DNA from 3 places in the Streptomyces sp. NPDC005774 genome. Region 2 is predicted to be linked to each of the others. Evidence: riboswitches for the same ligand, from Rfam matches in the RefSeq annotation. Region 2 holds a riboswitch; each other region holds the start of a gene.

Region 1 (10,113 bases), on a different contig from region 2:
GACACCGCGGCCCTCGCCGACCGCACGGTGTCGCTGCTCGACGGGCGCCGGGTGCGCACCGTACACCTTCCTCCCGTCCCCGGGACCGCCGAGACGGAGGGCCGGGCCGCGTGCTCGCTCTCCATCTGACCCGAGGCGCCCGTCCGGCCGTCCAACTGCGCCGCCTCCTGGTCGCCGCGGCCTCGGCGGGCACGGGCTTTCTGCTGCTGTGCGCCCTCGGCCACGCGATCGGCCACCCGGGCACGCCGTCCGCCTCGCTGCTCCGGCTGGCCTGGTGCGCGGTCCCGCTGGCGGCCACGGTGCACTTCGCGGTCGCGGTGGCCCGGACCGACCCGGGGACCAGGCCCCGGCCCGGGCTCTCGGCGCTCGGCCTCGGTCCTGCCCGGCTGACGGCGATCTCCGTGGCGACCACAGCCCTGGCCTGCGCACTGGGGTCGGTGATCGCGCTGCTCGTCTTCCTCCACCTGCGCGGCGACCTCACCGGCGTACCCTTCGACGGCTCCGGCACCGACTTCCTGGCGGTCGGCCGACCGCTGCCGTTCCCGGCGACCCTGACACTGCTGACGCTGGTGCCGGTGAGCGCCTCGGCGGTGGTGGCGGTGGCACTGCGCCCGCGCGAGCGGGCGGCGGGACCGTCCCGTTCGGAGCGGACGGCGTACGGCCGCTTCGGCGCGTACCGTGCCACGGCGGCGCGGGAGACGTTCGGAGCGTACGGACGCTTCGGCAGGCATCTGGAGACGGCGGCCCACGGCCGCCGGCCGCCCGCCGCCCAGCAGCGAACGCCGGAGGAGGCACAGCCACAGGCCCAGGCACAGGCACAGGCCCAACAGGGTCGGCTGCGGGCGGATCTTCCGGGGCAGGACCCCGAGCCGGCGCACGGGCCGCACGGCACGGAGGGCGGCCCCGCTTCCACGGCGACGGTCCCGGCTCCCGGCGCCGGCACGGCGCCGTCCGGTCTCCCCTGGGGCATCGCGGTACTGGCCGTGGGCCTGGCCGTGGGGGCCTACGCGAGCCGTACCGGCGCCGGCACCGGCACCGCGCCCGGCGACCGGCCCGGCGCGTCGGCCGGTCCGATGCTGGCCGCCGTCGGCCTGATCCTGGCCGGTCCCGGTCTCACCCATCTGTGCGGCCGGCTGCTCCAGTCGGTCCGCCCGGGTGCCCTGCGCCTGCTGGCCGGGCGGCTCCTCATGACGGAGGCCACCAGGATCGGCCGTCCGCTGGGCGTGGTCTGCGCCGTGCTGTCGGGCGCGTACGCCATGGAGGCGCTGTACTACGCCGACGGTCCGTCGGCAGGCCCGCTCGCCCTGCTCGGCATGCTCCTGGTGACCGGCTGCACCGTGGCGACGCTGCTGACGGCCGCTGTCGAGGCGAAGCAGGCGCACGCCGGTACCACGGCCGCGCTGCTGCGTCTCGGGGCTCCCGCCTCGACACCGCGCCGGGCCGCTGCGCTCAGGGCCGGCGCGCTCCTCGCCCTGTTCGGCCCGCTGACCGTGATCGTGGCCCGACTGTCGGCCCTGCCCCTGGCTCTCTGAGGCCGCGCACCCACACACCACGGGAACCCCGAAGAAAATCTCCGCGGGCGATGAGTTCCGTACGTACCCCCGGTCCACCCCCTCGAACGACACGGCACGGAACCGCCCGGGAACCGGCAGACCCACGGAAGAGACACCACCATGACGCAGCAGATGATCTTCGTGAACCTGGCCGCCAACGACCTCGAGGCCTCGAAGAAGTTCTTCACGGCGCTCGGCTACGGGATCAACGAACAGTTCAGCGACGAGAGCACCGCCTCCGTCGTGATCAGCGACACCGTCGTCGCGATGCTGCACACCAAGCAGCGCTACGCGGAGTTCACGAAGAAGGAGATCGCCGACTCCACCAGGACCAGCGAGGTGTTGCTGGCCCTGAGCTCCGAGAGCCGCGAGAAGGTCGACGAACTGGTCGAGAAGGCCCTCGCGGCGGGCGGCTCGGTCAGCAGGGAGACCCAGGACGAGGGCTTCATGTACGGCCGCGCCTTCGACGACCTGGACGGCCACACCTGGGAGGTCGTGTGGATGGACCCGTCCGCGCTGGAGGGCTGAGGGAACGGCCTGCGGCCGGAGGCGGGGACCCGCCGGGGAGGCTCCCAAGGCGTTGAAACGCCTGGGCAGTTAACGAATCGGTAAAACGATGACCTGCTATCGGCATATGCGTTGACACTACTTACGCGACGCTTATAGACCTGGGAGCCTCATGGGAGTGCTGATGTTTCATCAACACTCCCTCAACCCCCCGCATTTGCGTATCCCGTAAAGGACAAACGTGACAGTTCTGTCCGTATCGCACGGTACGGCCTCGCGCCGTACCGTCGCACGCACCGTACGCGCCCTCGGTGTCGTCTCCGCGTCGGCCGCACTCACCATCGGCCTCGCCGGCAGCGCGGCCGCGTGCAACATCAACGAGTTCTCGGCCGAGGCGAAGTGCGTCGGTGACAAGGGTGTCATCACCGTCACCGACGTCGACCCGGCGGGCGTGCCCGCCACCGTCACCGTGTTCCTGGAGAACAACGGCGCCGACGAGAAGAAGATCGGCGAGCAGGTCGTCAAGGGGTCCCGTGAGGGTGTCACCATCACCTTCGAGGAGGACTGGCAGCCCAACGCCGAATACCGCATCCACGTCAAGGCCAAGCCCTACGTGGACGAGGACATCAAGCCGAACCTGACCACCCCGGCCACGGCCTGCAAGGAAGAGGAGAAGCCCCCGGCTCCGTCGGAGCCCGCTCCGACGCCGTCGGACTCCGCCTCGACCCCGCCCGAGGACGAGGACGAGCCCGGCACGCCGACTCCGTCGGAGTCCGAGCCCGAGACCACCGCTCCGGCGGACACCTCGGACAACGCTCCGTCGCCCGCCGTCGGTGAGTCGAACCTCGCCGAGACCGGCGCCGACTCCAACACCGGCCTGATCGCCGGTATCGCAGCGGCCCTGGTCGCCATCGGTGGCGGTGCGATCTTCTTCGGCATACGCCGTCGCGGGGCGAACAGCGACAGCTGACGCCTCGAGGACATGAGGTGATGGCCCGTCCCAAAAGGGGCGGGCCATCACCATGCGGGAGCCGTCGCCCCTCCCGGCGATTCGCCTCACCCGAACGTCGCCCGTTCCAGCCAGAACTCCAGCAGCTCCCGGTCGCCCAGCACCTCCACCTCGGGTGCGTCGAGCGGCAGCCTTCGGTAGAAGGCGAGGAGCACGGAGGTGAGCGGGCCGCGGAGGGCGACCGTGGCCTTCTCGTGGCCGCGGCGCCAGGAGACACCCTCCTCGGTCAACTCGATGCTCCATTCCGCGTTCACCTCCGGGCCGGTGTCGACGGCGTGCAGATGGATGCTCCGGTGCGGGCCGCGCAACTCCCGCACCGTGTCCTCCGGCAGTGTCCGCTGCGCCCACTGCACGATCTCCAGCCACTCGTCGATCGCGTCGGCGGCGACATCGGGCGCGACCTCGTAGGGCAGCCCGGCGGCGAGGGTCGCGTCCGCGCGGTGCACGGTCATCTCGTGCGTCATACGACGGGCCCAGAACCCGGCGTTGCGGACCCCCGCCCAGCTCCACACCCCGGCGTCCGGCCCGGCCTCCCGCAGCGCCTCGACGAGCAGTTCGCCGGACTCGGCCAGCCACGCGTCCAGCGCGGTGGGTTCGCCCCGCACGCCGGGCCCGCCGAATCCCGGCACCCGCTCCTCGGGCATCTCCTCCTCGGCCCCGGTGCGCACCATCAGCGCGGCCCAGCGCAGAGCACCGCCGACATGCCGGACGAGCTGCTCCAGCGACCACTCCGGGGTGGTGGCAACCGTGCCGTCCAGATCGGCCCCCGAGGTCACCACGGACCGCAACCGGCCTACCTGGTCGGCGATTTCGTCGCAGTAGCGGTCGTGCGCGAGGGGTGTCATGCCACTCACCCTAGGCATGGCCGCTTACCCGAGCACGACAATTTCGGCCGCGTCGAACTCCACTCCGACCTCGTCCCCGACCTCCGGTGCCGCCCGGAGGGCGCAGGCGGCCTCCAGGAGGGGCCCGTCACCGTCCTCCGGCTGGAGGCTGACGGCGACATGGGTGCCGCGGAAGGTACGCGCGGTGACGGTGCAGCGCAGGTCCGCCCCGTCCGGGACCAGACGGACGCCAGCGGGCCGGACCAGCAGGGTGCGCGTGCCCTGCGGGGCGTCCGCCGGCACCGGGACCTTGCCCCAGGGCGTCACCGCGACGTCCGCGGTGATCGTCGCCTCGGTCACGTTCTCGAAGCCGAGGAAGCGGGCCACGAACGCGTCGGCCGGGCGCTGCCACACCTCGAGTGGCGTACCGGACTGGGCGATCCGCCCGTCCCGCATCACCACGACCCGGTCGGCCAGGGCGAACGCCTCACCCTGGTCGTGCGTCACGGCGAGCACGGTGGTGCCCAACCGGCCGAACAGCTCCCGCAGCTCGACGACGAGCCGCTCCCGCAGCGAGCGGTCGAGCTGGCCGAGCGGCTCGTCGAGCATCAGCAGCCGAGGGCTGGGCGCCAGCGCACGGGCCAGCGCGACGCGTTGCTGCTCTCCGCCGGACAGTGCGGCCACGGCCCGCCCTCCCGCCCCGGGCATCCCGACGAGTTCCAGCAACTCCCTTACACGGTCGGCCTGTCCGGTGCGGGACGCCCCGCGCATCCGCAGTCCGAAGGCCACGTTGCCGCCCACGTCCCGCTGCGGGAACAGCTGGTGGTCCTGGAACATCAGCCCGACCCCGCGCCGGTGTGCGGGCACGCCCGCCTGGTCCCGCCCGGCGAGCGAGATCCGCCCCGCGTCGAGGGGCTGCAGCCCGGCCACCGCCCGCAGCAGGGTGGACTTGCCACTGCCGCTGGGCCCGAGCACGCACACGATCTCGTGCTCGGCGACCTGGAGATCCACGGCGTCCAGGACCGCCCGCCCGCCGAAGCGGACGGTGGCACTCTCGAGGCTCAACAGCATCTAGAACTCCCCGGATCTGTCGGTCCGCAGCCGCTCGAGGACCAGCAGCGCCACCGCGCACACGATCATCAGAATCGTCGACAGGGCCATCGCCTGCCCGTAGTTGAGCTCCCCCGGCCGGCCCAGCAGCCGTGCCACGGCCACCGGCAGCGTCGGGTTGTCCGGCCGCGCGATGAACACCGTCGCCCCGAACTCCCCCAGCGACACCGCGAAGGCGAATCCCGCCGCGACGAGTACGGCCCGTCGCACCATCGGCAGGTCCACCTCCCGCCACACCCGCCACGGCGACGCCCCGAGCACCGCCGCCGCCTCCCGCAGCCGCACGTCCACGGCCCGCAGCACGGGCAGCATGGTCCGTACGACGAAGGGGACACCGACCAGCGCCTGCGCGAGCGGCACCAGGATCCAGGAGGAACGCAGGTCCAGGGGCGGCTCGTCGAGGGCGATCAGGAACCCGAAGCCGACGGTCACGGCGGACACCCCGAGCGGCAGCATCAGCAGGGCGTCGAAGCCCCGCACCAGCCGTCCCGCGTCCCGCCGGGTGAGCGCGACGGATGCCAGGGTCCCGATCACCACGGCGATGGCGGTGGCCGCGACCGCGTACCGCAGGGAGTTGCCGACCGCCTCGATCGGCGCGACCAGGAACACACCCCCGTCGTCGCGGGTCAGCGCCCGGTAGTGGCCGAGACCCGCGTCGCCGAAGGACCGTTCCACCAGCACCGCGAGCGGCAGGAGCAGCAGGACGGCGACGGTGGTGACGACCCCGGCGAGCAGCGCCCACTGCCCGGCGCCGTGCGGCCGCCGCGCGGTCCCGGAGGCATCCACCAGCCGCAGCGCGGTCTCCCGCCGCCGTACGGTCCAGGCGTGCAGGGCGAGAATCGCGCCCACCGCGACGAACTGGATCATCGTCAGGACGGCGGCGGTGGACAGGTCGAAGATCTCCGACGTCTGCCGGTAGATCTCCACTTCCAAGGTGGCGAAGGTGGGGCCGCCGAGGATCTGCACCACACCGAACGAGGTGAAGGTGAACAGGAAGACCATCAGCGCGGCGGCGGCCACCGCGGGCCCCAGTGCGGGCAGCGTGACGGTTCGCCAGGCCGTGAACCGGGAGGCGCCGAGCATCCGCGCGGCTTCCTCCTGCCGCGGGTCGAGCTGCCCCCACAGTCCGCCGACGGTCCGTACGACGACGGCGTAGTTGAAGAAGACGTGCGCCAGCAGGATCGCCCACACGGTGGTGTCCAGCCGCAGACCCCACAGCTCGTCGAGGAGCCCGCCGCGACCCACGAGCGCCATGAACGCCGTACCGACGACGACCGTCGGCAGCACGAACGGGACGGTGACCACGGCCCTCAGCAGCTGCTTGCCGGGGAAGTCGAAGCGGGCGAAGACGTATGCGCCGGGCAGGGCGATCAGGAGGGTGAGGGCAGTGGAGACCAGCGCCTGCCAGGTGGTGAACCACAGCACCTGGCGGACGTCGGACTGCCCCAGGACCTCCCCGATCCGCCCGAGCTGCCAGACCCCGTCGGCCTTCAGGCCTCGCGCGACGATCGCGGTGACGGGGTAGGCGAAGAAGGCGGCGAAGAACGCGACGGGCACGGCCATCAGACCCAGCCGCGCCGCGGTTCCACGCCGCCTCGCCGCGGCTCGGCTCACTTCAGTACGAGCGAGGTCCACGACTTGACCCACTGGTCGCGGTGGTCGGCGATCCTCGCCGGGTCCATGGTCTCGGGATCCTCGGCCCGCGGTCCGAACTCCGTGAACTCCCCGGGCACCCGGGCGGCCTCCCGCACCGGGTAGACGAACATGTTGAGCGGCATGTCCTCCTGGAACCGCTTGCTGATCAGGAAGTCGAGCAGCGCCTTGCCGCCCTCGGGGTTCTTCGCGTTGGCGAGCAGTCCCGCGTACTCCACCTGTCGGAAGCAGGTGCCCTCGGCGACGCCGGTGGGCGCGGTCTTCGGCTTCGGGTCGGCGTAGATCACCTCGGCGGGCGGCGAGGAGGCGTAGGACACCACCAGCGGCCGGTCGCCCTTGGCCTGCTTGCCGCCGGCCGAACCGGAGAACTCCTCGTTGTAGGCCTGCTCCCAGCCGTCGACCACCTTCACACCGTTGGCCTTGAGCTTCTTCCAGTAGTCCTGCCATCCCTCGTCGCCGTACTCCGCGGCGGTGCCGAGGAGGAAGCCGAGGCCGGGCGAGGAGGTGGAGGCGTTCTCCACGACCAGGAGATCCTTGTACTCGGGCTCGACCAGGTCGTCGAAGGTCCGCGGCGGGGTCAGGTCGCGCTCCTCGAACCAGGCCTTGTCGTAGTTGACGCAGACGTCGCCGGTGTCGACGGGCGTGACCCGGTGGCCGGCCCCGCCGACCCGGAACTCGGGAAGGACGAGGTCGGATTCCTTCGCCTCGTACGGCTGGAACAGCCCGTTGTCGAGGGCGCGGGACAGCAGGGTGTTGTCCACGCCGAAGAAGACGTCGCCCTGGGGGTTGTCCTTGGTCAGGATCGCCTTGTTGACGGCCGACCCGGCGTCGCCGTCCTCCAGGACCTTGAGTTTGTAGCCGGACTCCTTCTCGAAGGCGGCGAGGACGTCCTTGGACGCGGCCCACGAGTTGTGGCTGACGAGGGTCACGGTCTTCGACCCGCCGCCGCTCCTGCCGCCGCCGTCGTCGCCGCCGTCGGACGAACCGCAGGCGGACAGCGTGACCAGACCCAGCCCGACAGCCAGGATCGTGACCTTCTTGGTGATGTTCACCGGTTTTTTCCTCCTGGGAGTGACCAGGAAGAGACGCGGCCCTGCCCGGGACCCCTCACAGGTGTCCCGGGCAGGGCGCAACAGCTCGAGTGATGACCGATCTCCCTACCCAGAATGACCTGGGCGAGGTTCGGAGGGTCTGCGGCCGATGCCGCACTCTCAGCGCTGTAGCGCTCCCCTGTCGGAAAATGAACGTGTGTTACCCGGTATGCAGTTGTTGCTCCTGTGCCGGCCAGGCTACCTCTCGCTCGCGGCGAGCTGACCACAGGCCCCGTCGATCTCCTGCCCCCGGGTGTCCCGGACCGTCACCGGCACACCGTGCGCGGCGATCGCGTCCACGAACGCCTTCTCGTCCTCGGGCCGCGAGGCGGTCCACTTGGAGCCGGGCGTCGGGTTGAGCGGGATGAGGTTGACGTGCACGGGCCTGCCCTTGAGCAGCCGCCCCAGCCTGTCACCGCGCCACGCCTGGTCGTTGATGTCCCGGATCAGCGCGTACTCGATGGACAGCCGCCGCCCGGACCTGGCCGCGTACTCGAACCCGGAGTCCAGGACCTCGCGCACCTTCCACCGCGTGTTCACGGGGACGAGGGTGTCACGCAGTTCGTCGTCGGGTGCGTGCAGGGAGATGGCGAGGCGGCACTTGAAGCCCTCGTCGGAGAACCGGTTGATCGCCGGCACGAGCCCGACCGTCGACACGGTGATCCCGCGCTGGGACAGCCCGAGGCCGTCCGGCTCGGGGTCGGTCAGGCGGCGGATGGCACCCACGACCCGGTTGTAGTTGGCGAGCGGCTCGCCCATCCCCATGAAGACGATGTTGCTCAGCCGCGCCGGCCCACCGGGAACCTCTCCGTCCCGCAGCGACCGCATCCCGTCCACGATCTGGTGCACGATCTCCGCGGTGGACAGGTTCCGGTCGAGACCGGCCTGCCCGGTCGCACAGAACGGGCAGTTCATGCCACAGCCCGCCTGCGAGCTGATGCACATCGTCACCCGGTCCGGGTACCGCATGAGCACCGACTCGACGAGGGTCCCGTCGGACATCTTCCACAGCGTCTTGCGGGTGGTGCCCTGGTCGGTGGACAGGTGCCGGACGACCGTCATCAGCTCGGGAAGCAGCGCCTCCCGCAGCCTGGCCCGCGACCCGGCGGGAATGTCGGTCCACTGCTCCGGATCGTGCGCGTACCGCGCGAAGTAGTGCTGCGAGAGCTGCTTGGCCCGAAACGGCTTCTCACCGGCCGCTGCGACCGCCTCCTTGCGCTCGGCGGGCGTGAGGTCGGCAAGGTGCCGCGGCGGCTTCTTGGATCCGCGCGGCGCGACAAAGGTCAGTTCTCCGGGCTTAGGCATGGCTGTACCAGTGTCGCAGATCCAACCGGGTGACCGCGCGGACCGGCCGAGGCGCCCGGAATCGGTCAGAACAGGCCGCCGACCAGGGCCGCGACCCATGAGCCGTAGTTCTTCCAGCGGTGGGACATACGGCAGTACAGGCGCGGTTTGCGCCGCCCGCCCTGGTCGATCAGGGTGTCGCACCACCGGCATGACAGGTCACCCCGGTATCTGCCGTCCGCCCCGAGCCGTGCCTGCGCCATCGCGGAACCCTACCGATGCGCGCACACGCCGGACAGGAGGGAATTGGGGCGGACGTGCTCGGGCCGGCCGAGCCCTTCCTTCGACGGGACGAGCCCCGCGCACGATGCCGATGTGCGCGGGGCTCGAATGACGCCGGAGGCGGACGGTCGGCTCCCTACGAAGACCACCAGCAGCAACCACACCACCGGAGCCGTCGGCAGCAGAGAGTCCAGGCAGTCCATGATGTATCCATGTGCGGCCGGCGCCGCGCGATGCCGTGACCTTCCCTCACCCCGACCCTACGAAGACCACCAGCAGCAACCACACCACCGGAGCCGTCGGCAGCAGAGAGTCCAGGCGGTCCATGATGCCGCCGTGGCCGGGCAGCAGTGTGCCCATGTCCTTGATGCCGAGGTCCCGCTTGATCATGGACTCGCCCAGGTCACCGAGGGTGGCGCTGACCGAGACGGCGAGCCCGAGCAGCAGCCCCTGCCACCAGGTGCCGTCGTCGATCAGGAACTGCATGCACAGCGTGCCCGCCACCATGGCGAAGGCGACCGCGCCCAGCAGGCCCTCGCGGGTCTTGCCGGGGCTGATGCGCGGGGCGAGCTTGTGCGTGCCGAAGCGCCAGCCGACGGCGTACGCACCGGTGTCGGCGACGACCGTGATCACTATGAACGTCAGCACCCGCCAGGGCCCGTCGTCCGCGGCCAGCATCATCGACACGAAGGTCGCCAGGAACGGTACGTAGAACGCGGCGAAGACCCCCGCCGTGACGTCCCTGAGGTAGTTCTCGGGCGGTTGGGCCATCCGCCAGACCAGTATCGCCAGCGCGGTGA
Region 2 (10,113 bases):
GACCTCGGGTGCATCTCCGGAAAGGCGGCGACACCCACACAGAAGTCGCCCGACTCCTTGATGAGCCGGACGAGTTCGGCGGCGTAGGTCAGGCCCTGCGGATGCGGGACCCAGTCGGCCGTCGGGTCGCCGGGCGGGTCGCCCCGCACGGCGAGCATGTTGCGGATCCCGGCGTCGGCGTACTGGCCGATGATGTTGCGCAGTTCGGCGACGGAGTGGTCGACCGCGGTGAGGTGGGCGACCGGGGTGAGGGTGGTGTCGGCGACGATCTGCTCGGTCTCGTGGACCGTGCCCGCGCGGGTGGACCCTCCGGCGCCGTAGGTGACGGAGACGAAGTCCGGAGCGACCGCCTCGACCCTGCGCAGCGCGCTCCAGAGGTTCCGCTGCCCCTTGGGCGTCTTGGGCGCCGAGAACTCGAACGAGTACATCGTCTTTCCGGCAGCGAGCATGTCACGCACAGTGCGCGCGTGATCAGTCCTGACGGATGCTGTTCCGAGGGCCATACCGGCAGGTTAGCCAGGGGGCGCCGGTCCCCCAACCGGATGCGGGGGATTTGCCGGAATTGCCGACTTGTTGTCCACCCTTTGGACACGCGGTGACGAGCGGGGGCGGCGGGCCGCAGTGGCGGGCGGCGGAAGCGGTGCCGGCGGCGGGTGAAGGGCGCCGGTGGCGCGTCAGGGGCGGGTGGCCGGCGCCGCCTGCCGCAGCCGCCTCGCGAACTCGGCCGCCGCCGCGCCCGGGTCGCCCGCCTCGGTGATGGCCCGTACGACGACGACCCGGCGGGCGCCGGCCTCCAGGACCTCGTCGAGGTTGCCGAGGTCGATGCCGCCGATGGCGAACCAGGGGCGGTCGGTGCCGAGGCCGGCCGCGTACCGGACCAGGCCGAGGCCGGGGGCGTGGCGGCCGGGCTTGGTGGGGGTGGGCCAGCAGGGGCCGGTGCAGAAGTAGTCCACGCCGTCCTGCACGGCGGCCGCGGCGGCCTCGGACTCGGCGTGCGTGGAGCGGCCGATCAGGGTGTCCTCGCCGAGGAGGGCCCGGGCCGCGGGGACGGGGAGGTCGCCCTGTCCGAGATGCAGTACATCGGCGCCGGCGGCGTGGGCGACGTCCGCGCGGTCGTTCACCGCGAGCAGCTTGCCGTGCCGGGCGCAGGCGTCCGCGAGGACCTCCAGGTGTTCCAGCTCCTCGGCGGCCTCCATGCCCTTGTCCCTGAGCTGGACGATGTCGACGCCGCCGGCCAGCACCGCGTCCAGGAACTCCGCGAGGTCGCCCTGCCTCTTGCGGGCGTCGGTGCACAGGTAGACCAGGGAGTCGGCGAGGCGGGCGCGCGGGGCGGTGCCTGCGGCGGTGTCGGGCATGCGGGAATCCCCCTGTGTGTCGGTGCCGGCCGGGCCCGGCCGGCGCGGGGCCGGGTCCTGGTGGGTCGTCGGCGGATGCCCCACGACCCACCGGGACCGGCGGAGCGCACGCCGCAACGGACCCTATGCCGCCGCCCCGGCGACCGGGAGAGCGTCCGCGAGCGGGGCCGGGCGGCCGCCCGGCCCGCGGGGTCCTCCCGGCACCCTGTGGCAGCGGCGCCGGGTGGCGGTTTCACGGCCGGGTACCTGCGCACGAGTGCGAGGGCGGGCCAGGCACGTGCCCGTAACCGGGTGCGGGCGCGCGAGGAGGTGCGTACCGGTGCTGGTGCGGGTCCCGGACTCGGTGTTCCGCCCCGGGTCAGACGGCGAGCGCCTGGGCGCGGCGCTTCACCTCCGTGCCGCGGTTCTCGCTCAGTGCCTGCGCGGGCGTGCCCGGCAGGCTCTCGTCGGGGGTGAAGAGCCATTCCAGCATCTCTTCGTCCGTGAATCCGTCGTCCCGCAGGAGCGTCAGGGTCCCGGAGAGGCCCTTGACGACCTTGTCCTCGTCGATGAAGGCGGCGGGGACGTGCAGTGCGCGGTTCTCACCTCGGCGTACGGCGATGAGCTGGCCGTCCTTGACCAGCTGCCGGACGCGCGTCACCTCGACGCCGAACATCTCGGCGATGTCGGGAAGGGTGAGCCAGGCGGGGACGAGAACATCGATCTTTGCGTCAATCTCGGTCACGGGACAAGCCTGCCATCTGGCACCGACAGCCGGAAGCCGGACCCCTCCACCCGGGCGGACGTTCAACCCGGACGCCCGGATACTCACGCCTTTGCCGACTTCAGGGGTCGCGCCGGGTCGGCCAGCAGCGTCTCGTCCATCACCGTGCCCGCCTCGATCAGCCGGCGCCCCTGGGCCAGGTCGCGGGGGCGGCCCACCGCCAGCAGCGCGACCAGCCGGGACGCACGGAGCCAGCAGACCGTCCACGCCGGGCCGTCGGCCTCCCCCCGCCACACCGTCCGGTCGGCGTCCGCGTGGTGCCCGGCGTACTGGACGAAGCGTCCGAACTGCTCGGACCAGAAGTACGGCACCGGGTCGTACACCGCCGGGGATGCACCGGTGGCCGCCCCGATGATGTTCGCCGCGACCGTGCGCGGGCCCTGGAGGGCATTGTCCCAGTGGTGCACCAGCAGGCGTTCGCCGTACCGCTTCGAGGGGAAGGACGCGCAGTCGCCCACCGCGTACACGTCCGGCACGGAGGTCGTCAGACGGGCGTCGGTGACCACCTCGCCGTGCTCGCCGAGTTCGATCCCCGAGCCGGCCAGCCAGGCGGTGGCGGGGCGCGCACCGATACCGACGACGACGGCGCCCGCGGGCAGTCGCGAGCCGTCGTCGAGCACCACCGCGCCGGGCTCGACGCGCTCCACGCGCGCGTGTGTCCGCAGCACCACTCCCGCGTCGTCGTACCAGGCGGTCATGGGGGCGGCCGCCTCGGCGGGCAGTGCCTCGGCCAGGGGCCGGTCGGCGGCCTCCACGACGGTGACCGTGCAGCCCGCCTCGCGCGCGGCCGTGGCGAACTCCGCGCCGATCCAGCCGGCACCGACGACCACGACGTCCTGCCGGCGCGCGAGCACCGGTCGCAGCCGTTCGACGTCGTCCAGGGTGCGCAGCAGATGGACGCCCGGAACCCCTTCCGCGCCCGGCAGCCGGACCGGCTCGGCGCCGGTCGCGACGACCAGGACGTCGTAGGGGACCGGCCCGGCCTCCGTGTCCAGCTCGTGGTCGGCGGGGCGCAGCCCGAACACCTCGCAGCCGAGCCGCAGTTCGATGCCGAGCGTCTCGAAGTCGACGTCGAAGGCGGAGTTCTCCGCCGTGCCCAGCAGCACCGCCTTGGACAGGGGTGGCCGGTCGTACGGCTGGTGGGGTTCGGCGCCGATCAGTGTCACGGTGCCGGTGAAACCCTGCTCCCGGAGGGCGACGGCGGTCTGTACGCCGGCCATTCCGGCCCCCGTCACCACCACGCGCCGCGGCCCGGACGGTCCCCGTTCCTGCGTCTGCTCGCTCACCTGATCACCATAGACACCTGTCCCATGGCCGGACAGGTGTTAGGGGGCCGTGAGCTGCTCCACCACGCTGGTGCCGCTGCCCGGCTGCGACTCCCACTTCCAGGTCTCCTCCAGCCGCACCCGCCCGTCGGGCAGTTCCACGACCGTCGACTCGCAGTGGCCCGAGGCGGTGGTGCCGTCGTGCTTGAGCTGCACGTACCGGAAGTCCAGCCGGTCCCCCTCCCGGGTTCCCACCAGGTGTCCGCGCACGACGTCACCGCCCGCGTACTCGGCCCAGATCCGGCCGTTCCGCTCGTGGTAGACGAACCGGGTGCGGGTGCCGACCTGCCCCGGTGCCTGGTCGGCGACCGGGGAGAGAACCAGGCCGTCGAGCGAACCAGCCATCTGAGGGCTCCCTGTACGTTCGTTGTTCCGGCATTGTTCCGGGGCTAGGCTGGCCACCGTAAAGCACTCGCGGGAGCCCGGACGCACCGGGCTGAGAGGGAGGCTGGCAGCCTCCGACCGTATGAACCTGATCCGGGTCATGCCGGCGAAGGGAGGGGCTGGACGCCCATGTCGCCCACACACACCTCGGGCTCCCCGCGCGATCCGGGGCGTTCTCCGGACGTCCTCGTCGTCGGGGGCGGGATCATCGGCCTGGTCACGGCCTGGCGGGCCGCGCAGCGCGGGCTGGCCACGACCGTGCTGGACCCCGAGCCGGGCGCCGGCGCCGCCCGGGTGGCCGCCGGGATGCTGGCCGCCGTCACGGAACTGCACTACGGCGAGCAGACCCTGCTCGGTCTGAACCTCGCCTCCGCGCGCCGCTACCCCGGCTTCGCGGCCGAGCTCACCGAGGCCACCGGCCACGACCTCGGCTACCGCCGCTGCGGCACCCTCGCGGTCGCGCTGGACGCCGACGACCGTGCCCATCTGCGCGAACTGCACGTCCTGCAGCAGCGGTCGGGGCTCGACGCGCAGTGGCTGTCCGGGCGGGAGTGCCGACGCCTGGAGCCGATGCTCGCACCGGGTGTGCGCGGCGGGCTGCGGGTGGACGGCGACCACCAGATCGACCCCCGGCGCCTGGCGGCCGCGCTGGTGACCGCCTGCGAGCGGGCGGGAGTGGTGTTGCACCGCGCGTGGGCCGAACGGCTCACCGTCGCCGGGGAGCGGGCCACGGGTGTGGTCACCGCCGAAGGCACCGCGCTGAGCGCCGGGCAGGTGGTGCTCGCCGGGGGCAGCCTCAGCGGGCGGCTCGCGGGGATCCCGGCGGATGTGCTGCCTCCGGTACGTCCTGTGAAGGGGCAGGTGGTCCGGCTCACGATGCCGGACCGGTTCGGCCCGTTCCTGAGCCGGACGGTACGCGCGGTGGTGCGCGGCAGCCATGTGTACCTGGTGCCGCGCGAGAACGGGGAACTGGTGATCGGGGCGACCAGCGAGGAACAGGGCTGGGACACGACCGTCACCGCGGGCGGGGTGTACGAACTGCTGCGCGACGCCCACGAACTCGTCCCCGGGATCACCGAACTTCCGCTCACCGAGACCCGGGCCGGGCTGCGCCCCGGCTCCCCCGACAACGCGCCGCTGCTCGGCCCGTCCGCGCTGGCGGGGCTGGTCCTCGCGACCGGGCACCACCGCAACGGCGTGCTGCTCACGCCGGTCACGGGCGACGTCCTGGCCGAGGTCCTGACCACCGGTGAACTCCCGGCCGAGGCCCGTCCCTTCACACCCCGGCGGTTCACCGCCGCCGCACTCACGGAGCAGTCCGCATGAACGATCCGGCGAATGTCGCGACCGGCCCCACCGTCTCCGTCTCCGTCAACGGGGAGCCGCGCGAGGTGGCTTCCGGTACGGCGCTCGACGCGCTGGTCGCCACCCTGACCTCGGCTCCCTCCGGGGTGGCCGCCGCCCTCAACGAAACCGTCGTCCCGCGCGCGCGGTGGCCGCTCACGTCCCTGTCCGAGGGGGACCGGGTGGAAGTCCTGACCGCCGTCCAAGGAGGCTGACCATGGCCGACGATCCGTTCGTTCTCGGCGGTACGTCCTTCACGTCCCGGCTGATCATGGGGACCGGTGGGGCGGCCGGCCTCGAGGTGCTGGAGCGGGCGCTGGTGGCGTCCGGTACGGAGCTGACGACCGTCGCGATGCGGCGGGTGGACCCCTCGGTGCACGGCTCGGTCCTGTCGGTGCTGGACAAGCTGGGCATCCGGGTGCTGCCGAACACGGCGGGCTGCTACACCGCCGGCGAGGCGGTGCTCACCGCGCGTCTCGCACGGGAGGCGCTCGGCACCGATCTGGTCAAGCTGGAGGTCATCGCCGACGAGCGCACCCTGCTGCCGGACCCGATCGAGTTGCTGGAGGCGGCGGAGACACTGGTCGACGACGGGTTCACGGTGCTGCCGTACACCAATGACGACCCGGTGCTGGCGCGGAAACTGGAGGACGCCGGCTGTGCGGCGATCATGCCGCTCGGGTCACCGATCGGATCGGGACTCGGCATCCGCAACCCGCACAACTTCGCGCTGATCACGCAGCACGCGCGCGTGCCGGTGATTCTGGACGCGGGCGCCGGTACGGCGTCGGACGCGGCGCTGGCGATGGAACTGGGATGCGCGGGAGTGATGCTCGCCTCGGCGGTGACGCGGGCGCAGGAGCCGGTGCTGATGGCCGCCGCCATGCGCGGTGCGGTCGAGGCGGGGCGGCTGGCCAGGCGGGCGGGACGGATTCCGCGGCGGTACTTCGCCGAGGCGTCGTCTCCTGCGGAGGGTCTCGCCGCGCTGGATCCGGAGCGGCCCGCGTTCTGAGCGGCCCGCGTTCTGAGGGGACCGTCGTCACCAGGTTGCTCTCCCGCCCATGCACCGCCCGTCTCCGGTCGGCCGGGAGGCGGGGGCTTCTCATGGGGGTGCGCCGCCATCGGCGGCTGCCGTGCCATGGCCCGGACCACGTCCCACCACGCCCCTGAACCGGAACCCGGCCCGCGTCGGAACGCCTTCCAGGCCGAAGCCGAATCCGCTTCGGAACACGTTCCGGAGCCGGGACGCACTCGCGCCGGAGCCTGACCCCGGTGCCGGGTCGGGCCCGTCGGAACGCGTCGCCGCGCCGGAACCGGACCCGCCGCGGAGCACGGTCCGGGGCCGCACCCGCACCCGCACCCGCACCCGCACGGGGACGGGGACGGGGACGCGTTCCGGAGCCGGAACCGCACCCGCCCCGGCCTGTGTGCGTGGGTTGCGTCACAGGTCGGCTGCAGTCGCGGACCGATCCGCGACGAAGCGGTCGGGGGTGTCGGCGGCTGCTCGTAGACTCCCTGCGTGGACACGACCCTTCAGGACCCTCTGGTCGGGCAGGTGCTCGACGGTCGGTATCGCGTCGAGGCGCGTATCGCGGTCGGCGGGATGGCCACGGTCTACCGGGCCGTGGACACCCGCCTCGACCGCGTGCTCGCGCTCAAGGTGATGCACCCGGCGCTCGCCGCCGACGGTTCCTTCGTCGACCGGTTCATCCGCGAGGCGAAGTCGGTGGCCCGTCTGGACCATCCGAACGTGGTGCAGGTCTTCGACCAGGGCACCGACCGGGAGTACGTGTATCTGGCGATGGAGTACATCGCCGGCTGCACCCTGCGGGACGTGCTACGTGAGCGCGGGGCGCTGCAGCCGCGTGCCGCGCTGGACATCCTGGAGCCGATGCTGGCCGCGCTCGGTGCCGCGCACCGGGCCGGTTTCGTGCACCGGGACATGAAGCCGGAGAACGTCCTGATCGGGGACGACGGCCGGGTCAAGGTCGCCGACTTCGGCCTGGTCCGGGGCGTGGGCACGGTGACGAACACCACCGGCACCGTGCTGGGCACGGTCTCGTACCTGGCACCGGAGCAGATCGAGAGCGGTACCGCCGACCCTCGCGTGGACGTCTACGCGTGCGGCATCCTGCTCTACGAGATGCTGACCGGTGAGCGGCCGCACGAGGGCGACTCACCCGCGATCGTGCTCTACAAGCATCTGCACGACGACGTGCCGCCGCCGTCGGCCGTCGTCCCCGGTATGGCGTACGCGCTGGACGAGCTGGTCGCGTCGGCGACCGCGCGCAACCCGGAGATCCGTCCGCACGACGCGGTGGCGCTGCTCGCCCGGGTCCGCGTGGCCCGCGGCGGCCTCGACGCGGCGCAGCTGGACGCGGTCCCGCCCCAGGCGCTGTCGTCGGAGCACCACAACGCGGACGACCGTACGAGCGTCATCCCGCGCGCGCTGACCTCCCCCACGCTCGGCTTCGCTCGCGCGGGGGGACCCCCGTCCCGCCCGCTGCCCGTCAACGAGGACGACGAACAGCAGGGGCACGGCGGCGGTGCGGACTCCTACCACCGCACCAGCCGGCTCCGGACCCCGGCGCCGCTGCCGCCCCGGCGCGGCCCGGGGCTGCGCGCTCAGGCACTGCTGCGCGGCCCGATGACGATCGTCGTCGTGGTGCTGCTGGCCCTCGGGGCCGGAGCGGGCGTCTGGTACATCAACTCGGGTCAGTTCACCAAGGTCCCGCCGCTGCTGGCGAAGACCGAGAAGGAGGCCCGGGACCGGCTGGCGGAGGCCGGGCTGGACGTCGGCCGGGTCGAGGAGACGTACAGCGACTCCGTGAGGCGGGGCACGGTGATCCGTACGGACCCGGCGGCGGGTGCCCGTATCCGCGGCACCGACTCGGTCTCGCTGACCCTCTCCAAGGGGCCGAAGACCGTGAAGGTGCCCGATGTGGACGGCGTCGCGCTGGGCAGTGCACGGTCCGTGCTGAAGAAGGCGGGCCTGGAGCCGGGCATGGTCACCCGGGAGTTCAGCGAGGACGTGGCCAAGGGTTCCGTGATCTCCACCGGGCCGACCGGGGGTACCGAGGTCCGTGCGGGCTCGGCGGTGGCACTCACCGTGAGCAAGGGCAACCCGGTGGACATCCCCGACGTGACCGGCGAGGACCTGGCGGACGCGCGCGCCGGGCTGGAGAAGGCCGGCCTCGAGGTGGAGGTCGCCACCGAGCGGGTCACCTCCGAGCACGACGCGGGCCGGGTGGCCCGGCAGAACCCGGAGGCGGGCGGTGAGGCCGTCGAGGGGGACACCGTGACGCTGACGCTGTCCAAGGGACCCGAGATGATCGAGGTTCCCGACGTGGTCGGCGACAGCGTGGACGAGGCCACGAAGACGCTGGAGGCGGCCGGGTTCCGGGTCGAGGAGGACCGTGGGCTGCTCGGCCTGTTCGGCGACACCGTCAGGGGACAGTCCGTGGAGGGCGGGGGCACCGCGCCCAAGGGCTCGACGATCACCCTCAAGATCCGCTGAGCCGCTGAACTGTCGCCCGGTGAACTGCCGGCCCGGTGAGCTGCCGGCCCGGTGAGCTGCCGGCCCGGTGAGCTGCCGGCTCGCTGAACTGCCGGCCCGCTGATCCGGCGGCGGCCACCGGGCGGCGGCATGACACCCTGGACGGGTGAAGAGTCACCTGCCCGGCCCCGCCCGCAACCCGGTCGGCGGCCATGTCCCCGTGGCCGGCGGTCTGCATTCCGTCGGTCTGTCCTACGCCCGTGAGCTGCGTGCGGAAGCCGTTCAGGTCTTCGTCGCCAATCCGCGCGGCTGGGCGACGCCGTCCGGCAACCCGAAGCAGGACGCGGCCTTCCGCGAGGAGTGCGCGGCCGAGTCGATCCCGGCGTACGTGCACGCCCCGTACCTGATCAACTTCGGGTCCCACACCCGGGCGACCGTCGAGCGGTCCGTCGAGTCGCTGCGGCACTCACTGCGGCGCGGGCGCGAGATCGGGGCGCTGGGCGTGGTGGTCCACACCGGCAGCGCGACGGGTGGACGGGAGCGGTCGGTGGCGCTGGCGCAGGTACGGGAGTATCTGCTGCCGCTGCTCGACGAGCTCACCCATGACGACGACCCGTTCCTGCTCCTCGAGTCGACGGCCGGCCAGGGCTCCTCCCTCTGCTCACGGACCTGGGACTTCGGGCCGTACTTCGAGGCGCTGGACGCCCATCCGAAACTGGGCGTCTGCCTGGACACCTGCCATGTCTTCGCGGCCGGCCACGATCTGACCGGGCCGAGCGGGATGCATCAAACACTGGATCTGCTGGTGGACACGGTCGGCGAGGGACGGCTGAAACTGATCCACGCCAATGACTCCATGGATGTGGTCGGCGCGCACAAGGACCGTCACGCGAACATCGGCGACGGCCATATCGGCGAGGATCCGTTCCGCGCGTTGATGGCGCACCCCGCGACCGAGGGCGTCCCGCTGATCATCGAGACACCCGGCGGCAAGGAGGGCCATGCGGCGGACGTGGAGCGGCTGAAGAAGCTCCGGGAGTCGTCGTAGTCGCCTGCGGTCCCAGGAGGACGCACGCCGGACCGGCTCAGAGCTCGGGTCCCTCCCCGGGCTCCTCCTGGTACGAGTAGCGCTGTTCCTTCCAGGGATCGCCGACGTTGTGGTAGCCGCGCTCCTCCCAGAAACCGCGGCGGTCGGTGGTCATGTACTCCACCCCGCGGACCCATTTGGGCCCCTTCCAGGCGTACAGATGGGGGACGATCAGACGGAGCGGGAACCCGTGCTCGGCGGTCAGCAGCTCACCGTCCTTGTGGGTGGCGAAGAGGGTCCGCTCGGACGCGAAGTCCGCCAGGCGCAGGTTGGAGCTGAATCCGTACTCGGCCCAGACCATCACATGGGTGGCGTCGGACGCCGGTGGGGCGAGTTCCAGGAGGGTGCGGACCGGAATG
Region 3 (10,113 bases), on a different contig from region 2:
CCGACAGACTGGGCTACCGTCCCTCGGCCGCCGCCCGTACGCTCCGCACCGGCAAATCGGGGCTCATCGGCCTGACCGTGACCACGTACGGGGAAGAACCTTTCACCTTCACCGAGTTCGCGTACTTCGCCGAGATGGCGCGCGCCGCCACCTCCGCCGCCCTGGCCCGCGGCTACGCCCTCGTGATCCTCCCCGCGACCTCCCGCCACGACGTGTGGTCCAACGTCGCCCTGGACGGCACGGTCGTCATCGACCCCTCGGACCAGGATCCGGTCGTCAGCGAACTGGTCCGGCAGGGTTTACCGGTCGTCTCCGACGGTCGCCCGGCCGGCTCGCTCCCGGTCACCGCCTGGGTGGACAACGACCACGAAGCAGCGGTCCTCGGGATCCTCGACCACCTGGCCGACGCCGGCGCCCGCCGCATCGGCCTGCTGACCGGGACCACGACCGACACGTACACCCACCTGTCGACCACCGCATATCTGCACTGGTGCGAACGCGTCGGCCAGGATCCGGTGTACGAGGCCTATCCGGCACACGATCCGTGCGCGGGAGCCGTCGCCGCCGACCGTCTCCTCGCCCGCCCCGACCGCCCGGACGCCGTCTACGGTCTGTTCGACCCGAACGGCACCGATCTGCTCGCCGCCGCACGCCGCTACGGCCTGCGCGTCCCGGAGGACCTGTTACTGGTCTGCTGCAGCGAGTCGACCGTCTACGCCAACACCGAGCCGCCCGTCACCACGCTCTCGCTCAAACCGCGCCGTATCGGCACGGCCGTGGTCCAGTTGCTCATCGACGCGATCGAGGGCGTCAATGCCGAGCACACAGTGGCGCAGGTCATACCCACCGAGCTGATCGTGCGCACCTCGTCGCAGCGCCGCCCGCCACGTACGACGGTCAGCCCGCCACGGTCACCGGAACGGACCTGACGGACGGCGAGAGCTCGGCAGCGGAGCGGAGGGGACTCGGCGGCAGCGGCTTCCGTCAGGGATGACCCGGCAGGGAACGGGGAGGGTGGGGCAGCGGCTCCCGAAGGGATGAGGCCATTGCTTCCGCGAGAGTGAAGCGGCGCCGCACCCTCCGCCCCTCCTCCGGCTCTCGGAGCTCTCCTCCGCGGGAAACGGGCCGGTCTCCCGGAGGGAGCGGTCGCGGTCCTCTGAGGAGCCCGCACCGTCTCCGGACGGCACCTGGGCGGCCGAGGCCCCGAGCAGAAGCCGAGAATTTTGCCAAAACGGGGCAAAAGTAGCAGCGAACTGGACGCGTGCGCCGATTCACCACCCCTGGGTCATCACACGGCGCGATCCGCATTCCTATGATGGGCCCACGACACCGCGGGCCGCTGCGACCAGGCAGTCCGACGCGGTGCAGTTGCGGCTTGATGGTGGAGGGGTCGATGACTCAGGGGGCCGGTCAAGGACCCGCGGTGGAGCGCCCAGCGACGGTGCGCGACTTCCGGGTGCCCGCTTACGTCCACGAGACCGGTCCGTACGCCCACAGCATGCACCCCGGCGATGTGGCCCCGCCCTCCGAGACGAGCCACCCGGAGGGATACACGCCTACGCAACGGGACCTCCCGGTCATCAATCGGGGTGACACTGTGCAGGTGACCGTCGACCCCGCGTCCGCACCCGCACCCCAGCCCGCCACCGGGCCCGGCCCGCTGTACGTGGTCGGCGACGTCCACGGTTACCTCGACGAGCTGGTGGCCGCCCTCCAGGAGCAGGACCTCATCGACTCCGCGGGCCAGTGGTGCGCCGGCCCCGCACGGCTTTGGTTCCTCGGCGACTTCACCGACCGCGGCCCGGACGGCATCGGCGTCATCGACCTCGTGATGCGGCTGTCCGCCGAGGCCGCCGCGGCCGGCGGCTACTGCAAGGCCCTGATGGGCAATCACGAGCTGCTGCTGCTCGGCGCCAAGCGGTTCGGCGACACCCCCGTCAACTCCGGCGCGGGTACCGCCACCTTCCAGGCCGCCTGGCTGCTCAACGGCGGGCAGAAGACCGACATGGACCGCCTTCAGGACCACCACCTGCAGTGGATGGCCCGCCTGGACGCCGTCGAGACCGTCGACGACCATCTGCTGCTGCATTCCGACACCACTGCCTACCTCGACTACGGCCGTTCCATCGAGGAAGTCAACGACACCGTCCGCGAGACGATCACCCGCAACGACGCCGACGAGGTCTGGGACCTGTTCCGCAAGTTCACCAAGCGGTTCTCCTTCCGCGACGAGGGCGGCGCCGAAGCGGTGCGCTCGCTGTTGGATACGTACGGCGGCACCCGGGTTGTTCACGGGCACAGCCCCATTCCGTATCTGCTGGGCGAAGTAGGCTCCGAGGACGGCGAGGACGGCAACGGTCCTGTCGTCGAGGGTCCGCACGTCTATGCCGAGGGACTGGCCATCGCGATGGACGGTGGCGTGACGATGGACGGAAAGCTGCTGGTCCAGCGACTGCCGCTCGCCCAGTGAGCGGGTTCCGGACCCGGCACCCCCGGCCCGGAACCACACCGAACCAAGGCCAATTTCGGTAAACCCCCTGTCACGGTGCACCGTTGGCGCTCTACCATCGACCTATCCGTAGCAGGCTCCCCTCCGTTTCTGCCCAACGGCTCGTCGGCATGCCGAGTCACAAGCCCTACGGAGCATCGGGGGATGCACATGAACAGCGTTCCGCAGCATCTGTTGACCGAGGACCGCCAGGATTACGCGCGGATTCTCGATGCGGTGCTGCGCTCCGCACCACAACGCCCGGAACTGGCCACGGTCGGACAGCGGCTCACCTCCGAACAACTGCGCACGATGGCACTCAACGCCACCGCGATCATCACGGTGGCCGCGGCAACCGAATACCAGCACTACACCAAGGTCCGCGAGGAACTGCGCCGGCCACCGGCGTCGTCCACCCCGCCCACCCGGGCATCCGGCTCCTCCGAGCCGGGGCCGGAAACGGCGGGGCTCGCCACCACCATGGGAGAGGTCGCCGAGACCGCCGGCGCGGGCGCCGTCGCCGTCATCGCCGTCCTGGCACCTGTTCTGGCCGGCACCGCGGCCGCGATATTCCTGCTCGTCGGTTACATCCTGCGCATGCTCGATCCCGGCGCGGTCTTCGCCCGGACCATGCTCACCACGGGCTGGACATTCGGCGCCGTGACCGCGGTCGCCATCCTGGTCGCCGCGGTGGGTCTGCTGCTGACCGCCCTGCGCAACAAGCCCTCGGCCCGGAGCGGGCCGTACGGTGAAGCCGACGAGGAGCTGTCCCTGGCCAGGGAAGCCTGGCACGAGGCACTGCGGGAACAGGGGATCATCCCGTTCCTGCGGGACGCGCTCGCCGACCCGGGTGCCGCGGCCGCACTGCACTCCGCGGCGCCGTCCGAACCGGCCGGCCGCATCCCGCATCTCGGATACGACCGGCCGGGGTTCACCAGTCCCGGCGAGGGTACGAACCGCGGCCGACGGCCGAGCTACTCGAGTCCGGACTACAGCAGCCCGGACTTCGGAGGGCCGGAACACAAGCCCGAATAGCCGGAACAATCGAATAAGCCGGCCCCACCGGAGCCGGCCCCACCGGAGCCGGCCCCACCGGACGAGCCGAAGCATGCGGACCGCCCAGCCGTCGGCATGCGCTCCCTCACCGGCGGAGCCCGTCCCAGAGCTCCGCACCGAGGGGCGTGAGCCGGGGTGGGCCCGGCTTCGCCGCCCTGTGCCCGTACAGGCCTGAGGAGCGGTCTTCAGGGTCGGAGAATGCCCGCTTGGCCCGCTGCGGTGATCCACTGGGGGAACTCGGACAGCAGGCGGTCGTACAACTCCGGGTCCGGCACAGTGCCGATGTCGTCGACGGCGAAGAACCCGACGTTGTCGACGCGGCGTCCGGGCAGCGTGTCGAACCGCTCCAGCACGCCGTAGTTCGCCCGGCCGAGGCCCACGAACTGCCAGAAGATCGGTTCCTCCACCGCTTCGCGGAGCTCCCGTTCGATCTCGGTATTCCGGTAGACACCGCCGTCGGAGAAGAACAGCACAAGCGTCGGGGCCGCCGCGGGGCTGTCCCTGACGAACGAGCGGACCTCGGCGATGACCTTCTGTTCCTCGTTCTGGATGCCGACCTCCCGCATGTCGACCTGGCGCGGGTCCAGCCCCTTCTTCCGTCCGCGCCGGAAGAGGCTCATCTCTCCCACCCGTACGTGCAGCCGGAGCCATTCGGGCAGCTCGCCCAGGAGCAGGTCCGGCAGCCGCGCCGGATGCGAGGCGAACGTCCAGGCCTGCATCTCACCGTCGTCGTCCAGCTGCGCGGCAACCGCGGCCATCCGTTCGACGACGTCCGCCACCACTCCCTTGGAGTACAGGAAGGACATGGAACCGGAGGCGTCCAGTACGAGGACCACGCGCGCGGTGACCCCGGCGGCCCCGTGCTTGCGCAGGCTGACCGCCACCTGCTCCTTGCGCAGGGACAGCCGCTTGCGCATGTCCACCGGCAGCCGCTCCTCACCCTTGGTGAGCCGTGGAGCGGTCGGGGGGACGGCCGACGGGACGGACGGAGGAACGGGGGCAGGGGGCACCGGGGCGGAGGTGGCCGGCGCGACCGGGGGCTGGGGCGGGGTGGTGGGTACCGCGGGCGGGACTGGTGACACTGTGGCCGCGGCAGGAGTCCTCGTCGCGCCAGGTGCCGTGGTGGAGCCGGCAGCCGTCGTGGAGTCCGCTGCCGTCCGGGGAGCATCGTCCACGGTGATACCGAAGTCGGTGGCCAGCCCCGCGAGCCCCGCGGCGTATCCCTGCCCCACCGCACGGAACTTCCACTTTCCCTGCCGCCGGTACAGCTCACCGCCGATGAACGCGGTCTCCGTCCCGGCCACCATGTCGAACCGCGCGATCTCGGCTCCCGTACCGGCCTCGAGCAGCCTGAGCATCAGTCCCGGCACCTGGCCGAACGTCCCGCCGTCGGACGACGCGCACAGCACGACTCTCTCGACGGCCGGTTCCAGCAGGCGCAGGTCCACCTCGACCGTGTCGGTCGCGGCGCCGGCGGCGCTCCGCTTCCCCAGGTGCGTCACGGCGCCGGAGGTGTGCCGCGGCTGGTTGTAGAAGACGAAGTCGCCGTCGTCCCGCGCCCGCCCGGTCTTCGTGAGCAGCAGAGCCGACCCGTCGATGTCGGGCACACCGGCCCCAGCGGCCCAAGCGAGCTCGACGCGCACCGCCTGGGCGTCGACGGGAAGGTTGGACCCCTTGCTCATTGATCTCGCTGTCATGACATCCAGTCTGCCGACCCGTCCTCCCGAGGAGCGAGAGGGCGGGCCCGAACGGCCCGCCCCTTTGTCCATTCGGTCCGCTTGTTCGTTCAGTCCGTCAACGGCAGGTACACACGGTTGCCCGCCTCGGCGAACTCCTTCGACTTCCGCAGCATCCCCTCGGCGATCTCCTCGGCCGACGCACCCTCCTCCGAAGTCTCGCCGAACCGCTCCGTGATGCTCCGGCTGATCCTCATGGAACAGAACTTCGGCCCGCACATCGAGCAGAAGTGCGCCGTCTTCGCGGGCTCCGCCGGAAGCGTCTCGTCGTGGAACTCCCTTGCCATGTCCGGGTCGAGAGCCAGGTTGAACTGGTCTTCCCACCGGAACTCGAAGCGCGCGTCGGACAGGGCGTCATCCCACTCCTGCGCCCCCGGATGCCCCTTGGCGACGTCGGCGGCATGGGCGGCGATCTTGTAGGTGATGACACCGGTCTTGACGTCGTCGCGATCCGGCAGGCCCAGGTGCTCCTTGGGCGTGACATAGCAGAGCATGGCCGTGCCCCACCATGCGATCATCGCCGCGCCGATACCGGAAGTGATGTGGTCGTACGCGGGCGCGACGTCCGTCGTCAGCGGGCCGAGCGTATAGAACGGGGCTTCATCGCAGATCTCCTGCTGAAGGTCGATGTTCTCCTTGATCTTGTGCATCGGGACATGCCCCGGGCCCTCGATCATGGTCTGCACATTCAAACGCCTGGCGATCCGGTTGAGTTCCCCGAGCGTGCGCAGTTCCGCGAACTGCGCCTCGTCATTGGCGTCGGCGATCGAGCCCGGCCGGAGACCGTCGCCGAGCGAGTACGTGACGTCGTACGCCGCGAGGATCTCGCAGAGTTCCTCGAAGTTCTCGTACAGGAACGACTCCTTGTGGTGCGCCAGGCACCACGCCGCCATGATCGAGCCGCCGCGCGAGACGATGCCCGTCTTGCGGTGGGCGGTGAGCGGCACGTACGCCAGCCGTACCCCCGCATGGACCGTCATGTAGTCCACGCCCTGTTCGGCCTGCTCGACGACGGTGTCCTTGTAGATCTCCCAGGTCAGCTCCTCGGCCCTGCCGTCGACCTTCTCCAGCGCCTGGTAGAGCGGCACGGTGCCGATGGGGACGGGGGAGTTGCGCAGCACCCACTCCCGGGTGGTGTGGATGTTGCGACCGGTGGACAGGTCCATGACCGTGTCGGCGCCCCAGTGGGTCGCCCAGGTCATCTTCTCCACCTCCTCCTCGATGGAGGAGGTCACCGCGGAGTTACCGATGTTGGCGTTGACCTTCACCAGGAACCGCTTGCCGATGATCATCGGCTCGGTCTCCGGGTGGTTGACGTTGGCGGGCAGCACCGCGCGGCCTGCCGCGATCTCCTCACGCACGACCTCCGGCGATACGTTCTCCCGGATGGCCACGTACTCCATCTCGGGCGTGATCTCACCGCGGCGCGCGTACGCCAGCTGCGTGACCGCCCCGCTCACCCCACCCGCGCGGCCCCGGCGCGGCTGACGGGGCCGGCCCGGGAACACCGCGTCGAGATTGCGCAGTCCACCGCGCGGCGAGGTGTGCCTGATCCCGTCGTCCTCGGGGCGGACCGGACGGCCCGCGTACTCCTCGGTGTCACCGCGCGCGGTGATCCAGTTCTCCCGCACCGGCGCCAGCCCTCTGCGCACATCGGTGTCGACCAGGGGGTCGGTGTACGGGCCCGATGTGTCGTACAGCGTGACCGACTGCCCGTTGGTGAGGTGTACCTGACGGACCGGCACCCGCAGGCCGGGGCGTGTGCCCTCGACGTACGCCTTGTGCCAGCCGATGGACTTCCCGGCCTCCTCCCCCACCGACGCTTCCGTCGGTTTCTGGGTGGAGGCAGGCGTGCGTGCGTCCTTGTTGGTCATGAGACCTACTCCCTACGCCGGCATTACCCGGTAACAGGTTCAGCGGTCGACGCAGCAGTTTCCGTCTGCCGACGTTCCGTGTGAAACATCACTCGGACATGTGATGTTTCATGTGGAACGTCGCTGGGACGGAGGTCAGCGCCCTCTCAGCCCGGTGCTCCGAGCTCCCGCGTGTACAAAAAAGGTACCTCCACGCTAGCGGGAATCCTGGCGCGGTGAACAGAGGGCCCTCGTTGTTCTTGCGATGATCAGGCGGTGACCTCGACGCAACCTCCCCCGTACCCACCGCCCGAACCATCCCGTGGCTCCGGCGGCCGAATCGGCGGCGGCCGTGGCAGAGGACCCGCAGCCGGCACCGGCCTGGGCCATGGGGACGTTCAGGGAGACAGCCCCGGCTCCGAAGACTGGTTCGGGCATGGACACCGCCCCGGCGAGGTACCGGCGGCACAGAACCACCTGCCCGGCCCTGGAAACCCTGGCCCCAGAAGCCCCGACGGGCCCGCCGGCCCGGGGCCCGTGGGCCCGGGTTTCGAACCTTCCGGTCGGGCCCCCGGGCCCGGCGCGAGCCGCCCGGGCCCGGGCCACAGGCAGGGGCAGGGGCAAGGAGGGCAAGGAGGGCAAGGGCAGGGTCGAGCCCGCGGCCAGGCTCACGGTCCGGGTCATGACCACAGCCCGGACCCCGGCGCCGGCGGCCGCGGCCCGAACTCCGGCGGCGGACCGAACTCGGTTGGCGGGCACGGCGGTCCGTCTCCGGGCGACGGTGGGCACGAGCATGGCCAGGGCCCCGCCGGCGGGCATGGGCACAGTCACAGCCACGGCCCGGCCGCTCCCGTCTCGAAGCACCTGCGCAAGGTCATCGCGGCGGTCCTCATCCCGTTCGGTGCGGCGGTGCTGATCGGCCTCGCAGTGCTGTGGCCGGGTGGCACACCCGGCCACGAGCGGACCGGTGTCGGTTTCGACCGGCAGACTCAGCAGGCCACGGTCACCAAGGTGGCCGAGGTGAGCTGTTCGTCCGTCAACGCATCCGGAGGCGTCCCGACCGGCGACATCTCGACGGCCGAGGGGTCCTCCGCTCAGCAGCAGGCGGACGGCACGTGCAAGAAAGCGACCATCCGGGTCGACACCGGCGACGATGCGGGCCGCACCTTCACCGAGATCGTGCAGCCGGACCAGTCACGTCAGCTGAGCGAGGGTCAGGGGGTCGTGGTCGCCTACGAGCCCTCCGCACCGAAGGACCTCCAGTACTCGGTGGCGGATGTGAACCGGCGCGTACCGCTGGCCCTGCTCGCCGGCATTTTCGCGGTCGCCGTCGTCGCTGTCGGACGGCTGCGCGGTGTGATGGCACTGGTCGCGCTGGCGGTCAGCTTCCTGGTGCTGAACTTCTTCATCCTGCCCGCGATCCTGCAGGGTTCGAACCCCCTGGTCGTGGCGGTGGTGGGGGCGAGCGCCATCATGCTGCAAGCCCTGTATCTCTGTCACGGGCTGTCGGCGCGCACCTCTGTGGCTGTGCTCGGCACCCTGATCTCGTTGCTGCTGATCGGCTTTCTGGGTTCGGTCTTCATCAGCTGGGCGGCGCTGACCGGCGACACCGACGACAACACCGGTCTGATCCACGGACTTTACCCGGATATCGACATGAGCGGTCTGCTGCTGGCCGGGGTCATCATCGGGTCGCTCGGTGTACTCGACGACGTGACGGTCACACAGACATCGGCCGTATGGGAATTGCACGAGGCCAACCCGTCGCTGGGCTGGCGCGGGCTGTATCGCGCGGGTATCCGCATCGGCCGCGACCACATCGCGTCCGTCGTCAACACCCTGGTCCTCGCCTACGCGGGCGCCGCGCTGCCCTTGCTGCTGCTGTTCTCCATCGCGCAGAGCAGCGTGGGGACGGTCACCAACAGTGAGCTGGTGGCGGAGGAGATCGTGCGTACGCTGATCGGCTCGATCGGCCTGGTCGCCTCAGTTCCGGTCACCACGGTGCTGGCTGCCCTGGTGGTCTCGGCCGACCGCCCGACCACGCAGGGAGCGGCCGAGGAAGGCGGCCGGTCGGCTCCGGCACGCGGTGGGCGGGGCAGGCGCCGGAAGCGCTGACCCCACCGGCGCCGGACCGCGCGCCGCGCCGTCTTCTGACCGTCCGCGGCCGCTCACCCGGCAACCCGTACTCCGGTGGTCGACCGTCGGCCACCGATTACCAATTGCTGGTCATACCGGCACCGGAGCCGCTCGGTCACCACCGCGGAAGCATTCCTGCACGGTCGGGCGGAACACGGTGAAGGGTTCCGCCACAAGCCGTCCGGGGTCGGAACGCTTCACCCGGCGCTCTGCTCCGCCAGGATGCGGTCCAACGCATCGTCGAGATGGGCGTCGAAGTCGGCTAGCGCTCCCTCCTGACCCAGCGGCACCAGCTTGTCGGTGCGGTCGAGAAAGGCCACGAGCGGCGCCGTCGACGAACGGAACAGCGCGTGGTCGCCTCCGACCTGAAGCCGGATCAGCACCTCACCCAGGGCATCGGGGTCGACCGGTGAAACACGTACGTCGCCCTCACCGCACGGCCTGCCCACGCCGTCGATCAGCAATTCCCGACCGAACGCCCAGGTCACCGGCGCGTCACCGGGAAGATGGAAGGTCAGCCGTACGGCGTAGGGATCACAGGTGTCGTAGCGGAGCTCCACCGGGATACGGAAGGACAACTCCTCCGACACAAGAAAACTCATCATGACCTCTGCCTGCACGGACTCGCGCATCGCCTACCCCGTCATTCGCTACGGACCGGCCTGGAATGGACCCCTGACACTGGATGAATCTTGCTCAACGTACACAATGAATTACAAGGAGTGATTTTTCAGATACTGATAGAGAGTGCCAAAGGCCCCAGCAGGCGACCCACTTCCGTCTGCAACTGCTGGGCGGCAGGGTGCAGCCGGTGGACCTGATGGACCGGTAGGGAGACGGCGAT

Evidence for each region. A riboswitch is a leader RNA that binds a small molecule or an ion and turns the genes downstream of it on or off. The one in region 2 is predicted to bind thiamine pyrophosphate.
Region 1: another riboswitch for thiamine pyrophosphate. It lies ahead of ACFYQA_RS09020 (thiamine ABC transporter substrate binding subunit); the one in region 2 lies ahead of thiO (glycine oxidase ThiO).
Region 3: another riboswitch for thiamine pyrophosphate. It lies ahead of thiC (phosphomethylpyrimidine synthase ThiC); the one in region 2 lies ahead of thiO (glycine oxidase ThiO).

Annotation. Positions count from the first base shown of each region.
Region 1 is NZ_JBIAIV010000007.1:45,077-55,189, forward strand. Features, by position in the region: gene ACFYQA_RS08985 (ABC transporter ATP-binding protein) at 1-129, shown strand, start outside; gene ACFYQA_RS08990 (hypothetical protein) at 111-1,532, shown strand; gene ACFYQA_RS08995 (VOC family protein) at 1,674-2,081, shown strand; gene ACFYQA_RS09000 (LAETG motif-containing sortase-dependent surface protein) at 2,302-3,030, shown strand; gene ACFYQA_RS09005 (maleylpyruvate isomerase family mycothiol-dependent enzyme) at 3,117-3,914, opposite strand; gene ACFYQA_RS09010 (ABC transporter ATP-binding protein) at 3,939-4,964, opposite strand; gene ACFYQA_RS09015 (ABC transporter permease) at 4,965-6,638, opposite strand; gene ACFYQA_RS09020 (thiamine ABC transporter substrate binding subunit) at 6,614-7,708, opposite strand; TPP riboswitch at 7,793-7,898, opposite strand; gene rlmN (23S rRNA (adenine(2503)-C(2))-methyltransferase RlmN) at 7,946-9,052, opposite strand; gene ACFYQA_RS09030 (hypothetical protein) at 9,118-9,294, opposite strand; gene ACFYQA_RS09035 (phosphatidate cytidylyltransferase) at 9,563-10,113, opposite strand, start outside.
Region 2 is NZ_JBIAIV010000014.1:101,788-111,900, forward strand. Features, by position in the region: gene metF (methylenetetrahydrofolate reductase [NAD(P)H]) at 1-503, opposite strand, end outside; gene thiE (thiamine phosphate synthase) at 675-1,355, opposite strand; gene ACFYQA_RS15705 (Rv2175c family DNA-binding protein) at 1,714-2,079, opposite strand; gene ACFYQA_RS15710 (NAD(P)/FAD-dependent oxidoreductase) at 2,163-3,404, opposite strand; gene ACFYQA_RS15715 (hypothetical protein) at 3,444-3,788, opposite strand; TPP riboswitch at 3,848-3,959, shown strand; gene thiO (glycine oxidase ThiO) at 3,957-5,153, shown strand; gene thiS (sulfur carrier protein ThiS) at 5,150-5,386, shown strand; gene ACFYQA_RS15730 (thiazole synthase) at 5,389-6,183, shown strand; gene pknB (Stk1 family PASTA domain-containing Ser/Thr kinase) at 6,691-8,688, shown strand; gene ACFYQA_RS15740 (deoxyribonuclease IV) at 8,834-9,715, shown strand; gene ACFYQA_RS15745 (sulfite oxidase-like oxidoreductase) at 9,753-10,113, opposite strand, start outside.
Region 3 is NZ_JBIAIV010000002.1:305,003-315,115, reverse strand. Features, by position in the region: gene ACFYQA_RS03645 (LacI family DNA-binding transcriptional regulator) at 1-929, shown strand, start outside; gene ACFYQA_RS03640 (metallophosphoesterase) at 1,379-2,470, shown strand; gene ACFYQA_RS03635 (hypothetical protein) at 2,654-3,523, shown strand; gene ACFYQA_RS03630 (VWA domain-containing protein) at 3,730-5,241, opposite strand; gene thiC (phosphomethylpyrimidine synthase ThiC) at 5,331-7,154, opposite strand; TPP riboswitch at 7,147-7,335, opposite strand; gene ACFYQA_RS03620 (YibE/F family protein) at 7,671-9,248, shown strand; gene ACFYQA_RS03615 (SsgA family sporulation/cell division regulator) at 9,467-9,901, opposite strand; gene ACFYQA_RS03610 (IclR family transcriptional regulator C-terminal domain-containing protein) at 10,000-10,113, opposite strand, start outside.